DNA from 3 places in the Lelliottia sp. CFBP8978 genome. Region 1 is predicted to be linked to each of the others. Evidence: predicted binding sites of a transcription regulator. Region 1 holds the regulator's gene; each other region holds the start of a gene.
What was found. Region 1 encodes Fur, which represses iron uptake genes when iron is present. Its sites were predicted from a motif close to ATAATAATGAGAACNACTATCAA; they were not measured.
Positions count from the first base shown of each region.

Region 2: the regulator Fur is predicted to act here: its motif matches at 2,453-2,475, upstream of sodA (superoxide dismutase [Mn]).
Region 3: the regulator Fur is predicted to act here: its motif matches at 2,611-2,633, upstream of SOM82_RS11800 (TonB-dependent siderophore receptor).

Region 1 is NZ_CM188253.1:1,318,949-1,323,163, forward strand. Features, by position in the region: gene chiP (chitoporin ChiP) at 1-763, shown strand, start outside; gene chiQ (ChiQ/YbfN family lipoprotein) at 817-1,146, shown strand; gene fur (ferric iron uptake transcriptional regulator) at 1,268-1,714, opposite strand; gene fldA (flavodoxin FldA) at 2,008-2,538, opposite strand; gene ybfE (LexA regulated protein) at 2,696-2,983, opposite strand; gene ybfF (esterase) at 3,113-3,886, opposite strand; gene seqA (replication initiation negative regulator SeqA) at 4,070-4,215, shown strand, end outside.
Region 2 is NZ_CM188253.1:4,366,504-4,370,718, reverse strand. Features, by position in the region: gene rhaB (rhamnulokinase) at 1-181, opposite strand, end outside; gene rhaS (HTH-type transcriptional activator RhaS) at 483-1,319, shown strand; gene rhaR (HTH-type transcriptional activator RhaR) at 1,392-2,240, shown strand; gene sodA (superoxide dismutase [Mn]) at 2,549-3,169, shown strand; gene yiiM (6-hydroxyaminopurine reductase) at 3,244-3,918, shown strand.
Region 3 is NZ_CM188253.1:2,496,092-2,500,306, forward strand. Features, by position in the region: gene SOM82_RS11795 (alpha,alpha-trehalase) at 1-435, shown strand, start outside; gene SOM82_RS11800 (TonB-dependent siderophore receptor) at 489-2,591, opposite strand; gene SOM82_RS11805 (GlsB/YeaQ/YmgE family stress response membrane protein) at 2,705-2,959, opposite strand; gene ycgR (flagellar brake protein YcgR) at 3,169-3,900, shown strand; gene emtA (membrane-bound lytic murein transglycosylase EmtA) at 3,938-4,215, opposite strand, start outside.

The DNA of each region.
Region 1 (4,215 bases):
TAAAAAGACCAAAGTCGAATATCTGCACTCGCTCGGCGCGAAGTATGACTTCAAAAATGATCTGGTGCTGGAAGCCGCGTTCGGTCAGGCAGAAGGCTATGTCGATCAGTATTTTGCCAAGGCGAGCTACAAATTTGATATTGTCGGCGGCCCGCTGACCACCAGCTATCAGTTCTACGGCACGCGCGACAAAGTCAGCGATGGCGGCGTGAACGATCTGTATGACGGCACCGCCTGGCTGCAGGCCCTGACCTTTGGCTATAAAGTTGGCCAGGTTGATTTACGTCTCGAAGGAACCTACGTCAAGGCGGAAGGGCAGCAGGGCTACTTCCTGCAGCGTATGACCCCAACCTACGCCTCTTCAAACGGTCGTCTGGATATCTGGTGGGATAACCGCTCTGACTTCAACGCCGACGGTGAAAAAGCGCTCTTCTTTGGCGCGATGTATGACCTGAAGAACTGGAATCTGCCGGGCTGGGCGGTTGGGGCATCTTATGCCTACGCCTGGGACGCAAAACCAGCGGATATGGCCACGCCGGATGCTTACTACGACCCGAACTATCGTCTGAAAGAGTCCTCTTACAGCCTCGACGCAGTTTATACCCTGCAGGATGGCCGCGCGAAGGGCACGATGTTCAAACTGCACTTCACCCAGTACGACAACCACTCCGATATTCCAAGCTACGCGGGCGGTTACGGCAACATCTTCCAGGATGAGCGTGACGTGAAATTTATGGTCATCGCACCGTTCACTATCTTCTGATAATCACGCCGGCGAGGTGTTCCCCCCACCTCGCCGGAATGGAGACGGCTATGCTGAAAAAAATTATCTGTGTGGCGGCGCTGGCGTCGGCACTGGCTGGCTGCGCACAGCCCCAGGCACCTAAAGAAGATTCGCGTCTTAAAGAGGCCTACAGCGCCTGTATCAATACCGCAGAAGGCTCGCCAGAGAAGATCGAAGCCTGCCAGAGCGTACTGAATGTGCTGAAAAAAGAGAAAGCGCATGAGCAGTTTGCGACGCAGGAAAACGTTCGCGTGCTGGATTACCAGGCGTGTATTCAGGCGCGTAAAACGGGTAACGATCAGGAAGTGGCAAAGCGTTGCGACCGCATCTGGCAGGAGATCCGCAGCAACAACAGTCGGTAACACGTCGCGCCAGATCATTCGCGCTCTAAAGTGCCCGGAAGCTTCAGCTTACCGGGCTTTTTGTCTTATAACAGGCAAAAAAAAGCCAACCGTCAGGTTGGCTCAGAGTATGAAAATGCGATTATTTCGGTTCGTGCGCGTGCTCTTCTTCGCGGCAATCGCCTTCAGCACAGTGGCCGTAGAGATACAGGCTGTGGTTGGTCAGGCGGATGCCATGGCGCGTGGCAATTTCACGCTGGCGTGCTTCGATAGAGTCGTCGCTAAATTCAATCACCTTGCCGCAATCGAGGCAGATAAGGTGATCGTGGTGATGCTGTTGCGTCAGTTCAAAAACGGATTTTCCGCCTTCAAAATTATGACGGGTGACAATCCCGGCGTCGTCGAACTGGTTCAGGACGCGATAAACGGTCGCCAGTCCAATCTCTTCGCCCATGTCGATCAGACGTTTGTATAAATCTTCCGCACTGACATGATGATTGTCCGGACCTTGCAGTACTTCCAGAATTTTTAAACGAGGAAGCGTAACTTTCAGGCCAGCCTTCTTCAATGCGGTATTGTTGTCAGTCATGCGGAATCTGTCCTGTTGCTAAACGATTCACTTCAAATAAGAAGTGACAGAAAATGCACTTGGGATAATGCGTCTCATTATAGAACTGCCACGCCTAAATGAAAACTGCAAGTCTCAAGCAAAGTATGCTTATAAAAACGTGGTATCGCCAACAAACTTGTCTGATGGCATCCACTTTAACCCGGGGACATTGTACAGGTATGGAGATAAAAGTTAAAAATTTGTAGCAATTATTTTAATCGGTTTTATCTATCAATGAGGCGCAACAAATTATGTCGCGCCTCAACATTCAGTCAGGCGTTCAGAATGTCATCGAGGTGCAGTTCTTCACGGATCTGCTTAACCCATTTGTCCACTCGCTCGGCGGTCAGCTCCGGCTGACGGTCTTCATCAATTGCCAGACCGACAAAGTGGTCGTCGTCCGCCAGACCTTTGGACGCTTCGAAATGGTAGCCCGCCGTTGGCCAGTGACCGACGATAACAGCGCCGTGAGGCTCAATAATGTCGCGGATGGTGCCAAGTGCATCGCAGAAGTATTCTGCGTAATCTTCCTGGTCGCCGCAGCCGAACAGGGCAACAAGCTTGCCATTGAAGTCGACTTCTTCCAGCGTTGGGAAGAAATCATCCCAGTCGCACTGCGCTTCGCCGTAGTACCAGGTCGGAATGCCAAGCAGCAGAATATCGTAACCTTCGAGATCCTCTTTGCTGCTCTTAGCAATGTCATGCACGTCGGCAACGTCTTTACCAAGCTGTTTTTGAATGTTTTTTGCGATGTTTTCGGTATTACCGGTATCGCTGCCGAAGAAAATGCCGATGATTGCCATGAGTAAAATAACCTCTTGAAACTTAATGGTATGGTGGCACGAATTGTCCACGGATAAGGGCAATCATAGCAGAACAGAGAAGTCAGCGGAAACTGCTATCGGCCCGGACTGCACTCTGTGCTACATGAAAGTGATGAAAGGATGATATTTCAGGCGATCATTGGCTGTTGCGCCATGCCTGGAGCTGCGCCATCAGCATCTCTTCGATAAGCTCGCTGCGGCTGATCTCACGGGCATCGGCCAGCTCACTTAAGGCATCTGCAGCTTCCGCGTTGAGTTTTAGCTCGACGCGTTTAAGCCCACGACTTTTGTCGCGTTTAAGCTGATTGCGTTTATTGATACGCAACTGTTCATCACGCGATAGCGGATTGGTTTTAGGTCGTCCCGGTCGACGTTCAGTCGCGAACAGATCTAATGTCGTGCGGTCCGTTTGTTCTTTGGCCATGATTCAGAGACTTCGGGGGAAAACAAGCAGCCCTGCTATTGCCCGGGCGATGAGCGCGACATCATACATCACGGATACCAGCACGCCAACGACTGGAGGCCAGCTGGCAACCAGTCGCTGACTTTTTAATCAAATCGCGTTATCAGCGAGATAGCGACGAATCGCGCGCAGCACCGCTTCTGGTTTTTCGGCATGTACCCAGTGTCCGGCTCCGGCAATCACATGCGCACGCGCCTGCGGGAATTGCGCCAGCAGCGTATCGCGATAGGCGTCGGTGACGTACGGTGAATTGCCGCCGCGAATGAACAGAGTAGGGTGCGGCCAGGCCGTAACTGGGTCCCAGCCAACGATTTCAGCGTACTGATCCCACAGCACAGGGACGTTAAAACGCCATTCGCCGTCGACGAAAGATTTCAGCAGAAACTGAATCACCCCTTCTTCATCAAGGTATTCGCGCATGACAGGCGCCGCCTGCTGACGGGTGGCCGCTCCGGCTTCGGTCACGGCGTTGATGGCGGCAAAGATTTCATCGTGGCGGCGCACGTCATAATCGACAGGCGCGACATCGATCACCACCAGTTTGTCGATACGCTCCGGGGCCAGTGCCGTCAGCGCCATCACCGCTTTGCCACCCATTGAATGGCCAATCAGCGTGGCTTTTTCGATACCGTTCGCATCCAGCGTCTCCAGCAGATCTTGCGCCATCGCGCGATAGGTCATTTCAGGGCTTCGCTCTGAAAGGCCATGGTTACGCATATCCACCTGCAAAATAGAGTGATCGGCAACCAGGTCGCGCGCCAGCACGCCCAGGTTATCGAGGCTACCAAAAAGACCGTGAACCAGTACGATGGGAGAATTATTGTTCGGCGATTGTGCAGATTGCGCTCGGCTATTCAATTTCATGGCAAAGTTCTTTTTTTACGTATGTCAGGTTAGGGTATTATGTTGACCATTCTGCCGCCCGGCTGCAAGGTTCCAGTTTATTCCGACTTTTGCTGCTTCACGGGCATGACCCTATCCGCGGTTGGGATTAGCCCTTATAATCCCAACGACTTGTATTCAGATAAGATATTGCACTGGATTAAGATGAAAACAATCGAAGTTGATGATGAGCTCTATCAGTATATTGCCAGCCACACGCGACATATTGGCGAGAGTGCGTCCGATATTTTACGGCGTATGCTGAAATTTTCCGCCGCCTCACAGCCTGCAACTCCGGTTTCCAAAGAGGT
Region 2 (4,215 bases), 1.4 Mb from region 1:
GAATTTCGGACTCCAGGCTATCAATATCCCACGTCTCAACGCCGTCCTGTTTTTGCAGGGCGTTAACGAAGCGATGAATTTCGCGAAGCGAAAGTGCGCGCTGCTCAGGCGCGTAGCGGGCAAGCATGACACGGCCGCTGGATGCGCCTAAATCGACAGCCACACAATGGCGAAAGGTCATAATCGGGTCCTTCTTAGAGTCATTGCGAGACAGTCTAAGAAAGGGAAGAAAAACGGACCTTCTTGCCACTGACAGGCACACTCCGGCGCTGGCAAGAAAGCAAAGATGAACGTGAGGGAGTTCACAGTTTCCAGATTTGATGCAGATTGAGGGCCATGTGACGGTGACCGCATTTCCCGATCTTTCCCGTCGTTTCTTGAAAATCCGACAGCCTTTGCACGCATTGCTGTCAAAAATTGAAGGTGAGCATCGCGGCCAACACATACTATTTTGAGAACATTTCTCATCGGTGGTGGCTGTTATGACCGTACTGCACAGCGTGGATTTTTTTCCTTCCGGAAGCTCGCCTGTGGCGATTGAGCCACGGCTCCCTCAGGCGGCATTTCCTGAACATCATCATGATTTTCATGAAATTGTGATTGTTGAGCATGGCACGGGGATTCACGTGTTTAATGGCCAGCCCTATACCATCAGCGGCGGAACTGTGTGCTTCGTGCGGGACCATGACCGGCACTTGTATGAACACACCGATAACCTGTGCCTGACTAACGTGCTTTACCGTTCGCCGGATGCGTTTCAGTTTTTGTCAGGAGTCAACCAGCTGCTACCGCAGGAAAAGGACGGCCAGTACCCTTCGCACTGGCGGGTGAACCAGACCACGCTGCAGCAGGTGCGTCAGCTGGTGGGCCAGATGGAGAACACGGAAGACGACGACGAAACCCACGCGCGTGCCAGCCGCGAAATGCAGTTCATGCAATTATTGGTTCTTCTGCGGCGCAGCAGTCTGGTGGAAGGGGCGGAAAACAATGATGCGCGGCTGAATTTACTGATGGCCTGGCTGGAAGATCACTTCGCGGAAGATGTGTGCTGGGAGACGGTGGCGGATACCTTTTCGCTTTCGCTCAGGACGTTGCACCGTCAGCTTAAACAGCATACCGGCTTAACGCCGCAGCGTTATTTGAACCGCCTGCGTCTTATCAAGGCGCGACATCTTCTGCGCCATACCGATGAAAGCGTGACGAACATCGCTTATCGCTGCGGTTTTGGTGACAGTAATCACTTTTCGACGCTTTTTCGCCGCGAATTTAGTTGGTCGCCGCGCGATATTCGCCAGGGCAGAGATGCCTCCCTTCAGTAACGCGAGCAGAATCACCGTTTTTTTGCCGTAAAGCGGCTAATAATGTCAGGTTATTAGCCGCTGAGGTGAGTTGTGGGCGCTCCGTTAATTCTTCGCAAATCCGATTTCTTTGCCAGTGCCGGGCAGGCGGTGGCGGTCGCCGATCGCTATCCGCAAAATGTCTTTGCGGAGCACACCCACGAGTTTTACGAGCTGGTGCTGGTGTGGCGGGGTAACGGGCTGCACGTCCTCAATGACCGTCCCTGGCGCATCACCCGTGGCGATCTGTTTTATATTCGCGCTGAAGATAAACACTCCTACGCATCGGTGAACGATCTGGTGCTGCAAAATGTCATTTATTGCCCTGAAAGACTCAAACTGAACGTTGACTGGTCAGGACTGATTCCCGGCTTTCATGAGGCGCACACCGCACCGCACTGGCGGTTGAGCAGCACGGGCATGACTCAGGTGCGACACGTCATCACTCAGCTTGAGCAGGAGAGCCAGAAAGCTGAACCGGGCGCGAATGAGATGGCCGAACTGCTTTTTGCCCAGCTGGTGATGACCCTCAAACGCTATCGTTACGCGACGGATAATCCCTCTGCCAATGAGCAAGAAGCGTTGCTCGATAAACTCATTACCACCCTGGCGGGCAGCCTGAACCGGAGCTTTGTGCTGGAGAAATTCTGCGAGCGGGAGCAATGCAGCGAACGAGCGCTGCGCCAGCAGTTCCGCACTCAGACTGGGATGACGGTGAATCACTATCTGCGCCAGCTGCGGATCTGTCATGCCCAGTATTTGCTGCAACATACCGAGCTGATGGTGAGTGAAGTGTCTACGCGCTGTGGCTTTGAGGACAGCAACTACTTTTCTGTGGTCTTCAACCGTGAAGTAGGAATGACGCCGGTTCAGTGGCGTCATCGTAGTCGAAAAGCCGCGTAGAAGCAGGGCGCTGATAGTCCACGGCAGAATGAGCCAGCAAACCGTACCGCGGCTCCCCTCCGATCCCGATGAGTGTAAAAATTAAGCGGTGAGCGAACCTTCAGAAGGTTGCCGCCCTTTTGTTGTCCCTGACAGTCAGCGCGCTAACCGCGTGAGCGGACTCGCAAAGTTAGCATCGTACAAAAGTGAATAACCTTATAAAAACTACGGCATTGATAATCATTTTCAATATCATTTAATTAACTATAATGAACCAACTGCTTACGCGGCATTAACAGCTGTGCCGCCCGACAATAATGGAGAGGATTATGAGTTATACACTGCCATCCCTGCCGTATGCCTATGACGCACTGGAACCGCATTTCGACAAGCAGACGATGGAAATCCATCACACTAAACACCACCAGACCTATGTCAACAACGCGAATGCTGCGCTGGAAAGCCTGCCGGAATTCGCCAGCCTGTCTGCTGAAGAGCTGATCACCAAACTGGATCAACTGCCCGCTGACAAGAAAACCGTTCTGCGTAACAACGCGGGCGGTCACGCTAACCACAGCCTGTTCTGGAAAGGCCTGAAAACCGGCACGACCCTGCAGGGCGATCTGAAAGCGGCTATCGAGCGCGATTTCGGTTCCGTGGATAACTTCAAAGCCGAGTTTGAAAAAGCGGCTGCGACCCGTTTCGGTTCTGGCTGGGCATGGCTGGTACTGAAAGGTGACAAACTGGCGGTGGTTTCTACCGCTAACCAGGACTCCCCGCTGATGGGTGAAGCGATTTCTGGCGCATCTGGCTTCCCGATTGTGGGCCTGGATGTGTGGGAACATGCTTACTACCTGAAATTCCAGAACCGTCGCCCTGATTACATCAAAGCATTCTGGGACGTGGTGAACTGGGACGAAGCAGCAGCGCGTTTCGCCGCTAAAAAATAAGGTTGCACGATAGCCTGTGAGAAGCGAGTCTGATGACTCGCTTTTTTTGTATCTGCATAAAGGAGCAACGATACATGCACTATCCGGTTAATGTGTTTACAGGCAAGGTAAAGGACTACGACGGCAGCCGCCCGAGCGCGATTGCTAAAGTGCAGCTCGACGGCGAACTGACGCTGACCGAGCTTGGGTTGGCGGGTGATGAGCAGGCCGAAAAAAAAATCCACGGCGGGCCTGAGCGCGCGCTGTGCCACTATCCTCGCGAGCACTATCTCCACTGGGCGCGAGAGTTTCCCGATCAGGCTGATTTATTTGTTGCCCCTGCCTTTGGCGAGAATCTGTCGACGGACGGGCTGACCGAACAGAACGTCTTTATCGGCGATATTTTCCGTTGGGGAGATGCGCTGATTCAGGTCACGCAGCCGCGCTCCCCATGCTTTAAGCTCAACTTCCATTTTGGGATCAGCGATATGTCCGCTCAGATGCAAAGCGCAGGCAAAACCGGCTGGCTGTATCGCATCATTTTAGCCGGACAGGTGTCGGCAGATGCACCGCTGGAGTTGCTCTCGCGTCTCAGTGATGTGTCGGTGTATGACGCCTGCGCGATCGCGTGGCACATGCCGTTTGACGATGAGCAATATCGTCGTCTGTTGTCGGCCGCAGGGCTTTCGACAAGCTGGACCAGAACGATGCAGAAGCGGCGCGTTAACGCCGAGATCGAAGACAACTCGCGAAGATTATGGGGTAAATAGGGGCGTTCCTTTACTCCTCGCACGGCCTTCTCCCCTCACCCCAGCCCTCTCCCCAAAGGGGCGAGGGGGAAAAGACGCGTCCGGGAGCGTTGAGGGTGGCGGGGAAAAGAGCGTCCGGAGGCGTCTCTTCTCCTGAAAGTGGCGGGGGAAAGACCGTTTGGAGGTGTCTTCTCTTCTGAAAGTGGCGGGGAAAAGAGCGTTCGGAGGCGTCTCTTCTCCTGAAGGTGACGGGAGAAAAGGGCTGGCGGAGCAGTCCTGTCTGCAGAAAGAACCGAGGGGAAAGATCGTCTGAATCAG
Region 3 (4,215 bases), 1.2 Mb from region 1:
CGTGCGGCTAAAGTGGCTAACGCCACCGCCACGCGCCTGTTAAAACCGGGTGGGATCACCACCACCACCATCAACAGCGGCCAGCAGTGGGATGCGCCAAACGGATGGGCGCCGTTGCAATGGGTAGCGGCAGAAGGCCTGCAAAACTACGGTCACAAAAAAGTGGCCATGGACGTCACCTGGCGCTTCCTGACCAACGTTCAGCATACCTACGATCGTGAACAGAAACTGGTGGAGAAGTATGATGTGTCAACGACCGGAACCGGCGGTGGCGGCGGCGAATATCCGTTGCAGGATGGATTCGGCTGGACCAACGGCGTGACGCTGAAGATGCTGGATTGGGTCTGCCCGAAAGAGAAACCGTGCGACAGTTTGCCATCCGCACAGCCAGCGGCAAACGATGAGCCTGCGCCGCAGCAGAGTGCAGCGCAGTAAAGTTGATACGGACTTTTCTCCCTCTCTCCAGTGGGGAGAGGAAGAAGTACGGATCAGAAGCTGTAACTTGCCCCAACCTGAACCGTGCGGTCGCGACCAATCCAACAGTTTGTCGCGTCGTAGCAGGTAAAGGTCTCTTTGTTGGTGATGTTCTGCGCGCTGGCTTTAAGCGTCAGTCCTGCCAGCGATGGCAGAATTTCACCCATCTGATAAGACGCCGCCAGATCGTACTGGGTTGTCCCCCCCAGTTTTCCCTGATCGTTGCCCGGCGCGATTTCCATCGGCCCGGTATAGCGGGCGCCGGCGCCCAGGTTCAGCCCCTTCAGCGGTGTGCTATCAAAGGTGTAATCGCCCCACAGATTAAACGCATTCTCCGGAACCTGCGTCGGACGTTTGCCCTGATACTTGTCATCTTCGGTGTTGATGGCGTGGGTATACGCATAGTTGGCAATCAACGTCACGTTATCCGTCGGACGGCTGATGACCGACAGTTCGGCCCCTTTAGATTCCACTTCCCCTGTCTGACGATAGTTGAGGAAACCGGGGTCGGTGGTCACGACATTCTTCTGGCGAATGTTAAACACCGACGCGGTAAAGGTCGTGGCGTACTCTTCCAGCAGATATTTCACCCCGCCCTCAACCTGTTTGCTGGTGGTGGGTTTAACGTCTTTTGCCGTCAGAGTGCCCTGCGGTGACACTGGCGCAAAACCTTCTGAATAGCTGATAAACGGCGAAATGCCGTTTTCAAACGCATAAAGCGCGCCGAGGCGTTTCGTAACGCGATCCTGCGATACCCACGCCTTTTCACCGTTTTGCAGGTAATCGGTGGTGACTGAGCGGTAGTCGTCATAACGCAGGCTGCCGAGCAAATTCAGCCCGCCGAATTCGATCTGATCCTGTAAGTAGTATCCATTTTGCTGATAGCTCAGGCGGTTTTTCTGCGCGGTGTAAAGCCCAAGATCGCCCTCGTTGACCTGTGAATAATCCGGGTGGCGCATATCAATACCCGGCGTATTCGCCGCGTAGCGATAGTGGAAGTGGGAATTCAGTTTCTGGTAGTCGAAGCCTGCCAGCAGGTGGTGCTTCCAGTCGCCCAGCGTGACCGTTTTGGTGACCTGGTTATCAATATTAACGCTTTTCAGATCTTCATCGGTGGTGTAGGCAAAGCGGTTAAGTTGCCCGACTTCAGCGCCCGGACCGGTGGAGTAGATGCTGCGCTGATGGGTGTCCACATCGAAATAGCGCGCTTTCTGATTAAAGCCCCAGCCATTATCGAATTCATGTTCAAAGCTGTAGCCCAGCATCCACTGACGCTGTTTAAACCCGCTCCACTCATCCCCCGCATAGTCACGGCGATCGGCGTATTTTGAGCGCAGCCAGGAGAGCGGAAGCGGATTAGATGGGGTCAGGCTTGGGCTGTTTTGCGCCAGTGCGTCGATTGTCAGGCGCGTTTGGCTGTCTGGCTGCCAGGTCACAGAGGGCGCAACCAGGTAATTCTCGGTGCGTGTGGTGTGCGGTTGATCGTCGCCTTCCACCGCTTTACCGAGTAAACGATAGTTCCAGTCGCTGTCCGCAATTTGTCCGGTGGAATCGAGATAGCCTTCTTTCAGATTGCGCGTCCCGGTGTTGAAACCCACTTCGGTGTGCGGCGTTTTTTGCGGTTTTTTACCCTGAATATTCACCAGTCCGCCAGGAGAACCGCCGCCATAGAGCACCGACGCGGGCCCTTTGAGAATATCCACGCTGTCAATCAGCAGGGGATCGATGCGCGCTTTGGTGTTCCCGGTGACGTTATAGGGCAGCTGAAGTCCGTTGTAATACTCTTGCTCAACGGTGAAACCGCGAATTTTATATTCGCTCATATACGAGGTGTTGCCGCGCACTTCGGTCGAGACGCCCGGGGCGTAGCGCAGGATTTCATTGACCGAGTTAGCATGGCGCAGTTCGATATCAGTCGCGGAAATCGTATTGATGACCTGTGGGGTTTTACTCTCCGCAACGGCGGATTTGGTCGCGCTGTTTGTCCACATCGGGAGCGCACTGCCCTGTTCCGAATCGGTGACCACGATGGTGGACTCTTGCGCCAGCGCCGAGCCGTTTAATGCCAGTGTAACCGCGCCTGCTAACGCACAAATCGCAAACTTTGAGGTGTTCATATTGTCGTCTTATTATGAGCTGATACCAAGAACGACAATTATTATCATTTCGATTTACAAAGCAATATCACTATCAAAAAAAACGGCCCTCAGAGAGAGCCGTTTCTGTGTGTTTATGCGCGCCTGAGTAATCTGAATACCGCAAGCACAACAATTGCGCCCACCACAGCGACCAGGAAACTGTGCAGGTTAAAGCCACTAATACTGCCTCCGACGCCAAACATCGTCGCCAGCCAGCCTCCGACAACTGCCCCAATAACCCCAAGGACACAGGTCAGAATGAAGCCGCCACCATCCCGTCCAGGCATGATGAATTTTGCAATGACGCCGGCAATCAGACCAAAAACAATCCAGGCGATGATACCCATAGCGATGCCCTCTTGCAGATTAAACGCATGCGCCGAAAAATCCTCCCGCGCAAGTGATCTAAGTATAGGACAAGGCGCTAAAACTGTTTTTTCTCACCGACTTAATTACCTCTCATTTTTAAAAAAAACTCACCGGTTTGTATTAAGTTCCGCCCGCCTTTGCCGATACTGCAATGACGATCTATCAGATATTCGAGGAGCCATTCGGCGTGAGTCATTACAGTGAGCAGTTCCTGAAGCAAAATCCGCTGGCTGTATTAGGGGTATTACGCGACCTGCACAAGGGTGAAGTGCCTGTGCGCATCAGTTGGTCTACGAATCAGTTTATCAGCAAGATCCTTGAAGCCACGCCGGAGCGTCTGGTGATCGACCTGGGCAGTCAGGAGTATGAAAATCGGGCGATACTGCGCGCAGAAAACATCTCCGTGCTGGCGGAAACCCGGGGGGCAAAAGTCGAATTTGTCCTGCCTCGCGTGGAACAGGGTAATTATCTCAGTTTGCCAGCGTTTATTACCACGTTGCCGGACAGCCTGTGGTTTGTACAGCGTCGCGAATATTTCCGTATCAACGCCCCGCTTCACCCGCCCTATTTCTGTAAGGCCAAAATGCCGGATAAAAAAGAGATCCGCTTCCGCCTGTTCGATCTCTCGTTAGGGGGAATGGGCGCGCTGATGGATACGCCAAGGCCGGAAGGACTGGTTGAAGGGATGCGTTTTTCACAGATTGAGCTGGATATGGGCGGCTGGGGGCGGTTTTACTTTGACGCGCAGCTGATTGCCATTAGCGAACGCAAAGTCGTGGACAGCAAAAACGAAACCATTACCACACCGCGACTGAGCTTCCGCTTTCTGAATGTCGGACCGGGTCCGGAGCGTGAGCTTCAGCGCATTATTTTCTCGCTGGAACGAGAAGCGCGCGAACGCGCGAATAAAGTTCTCTGAGCGACGCCGGACAGCCAGGCGCTGTCCGGCAACGGCATTACATGGCGTCCATGGCTTTCTGGACTTTCCAGATATAGCGAGGCGCCTGTGGTGCCGGATGATTCTTCACGACGTGATCGAAGAACTCGTCTTTGTCCATCCCGTTAATCTCCTCAATGGCCTCTTTACGATCCGATGAGAAGGTGCGCAACAGCGCGCCAGCCCCGTTCACATAAGAGACCACCAGCGCATATTGCATCACTTCCGGATCCTCGATGCCTTTCAGGATGCCATGCTCCAGAATACTCAAATACGCGGTGCCCATTGAGATATTCC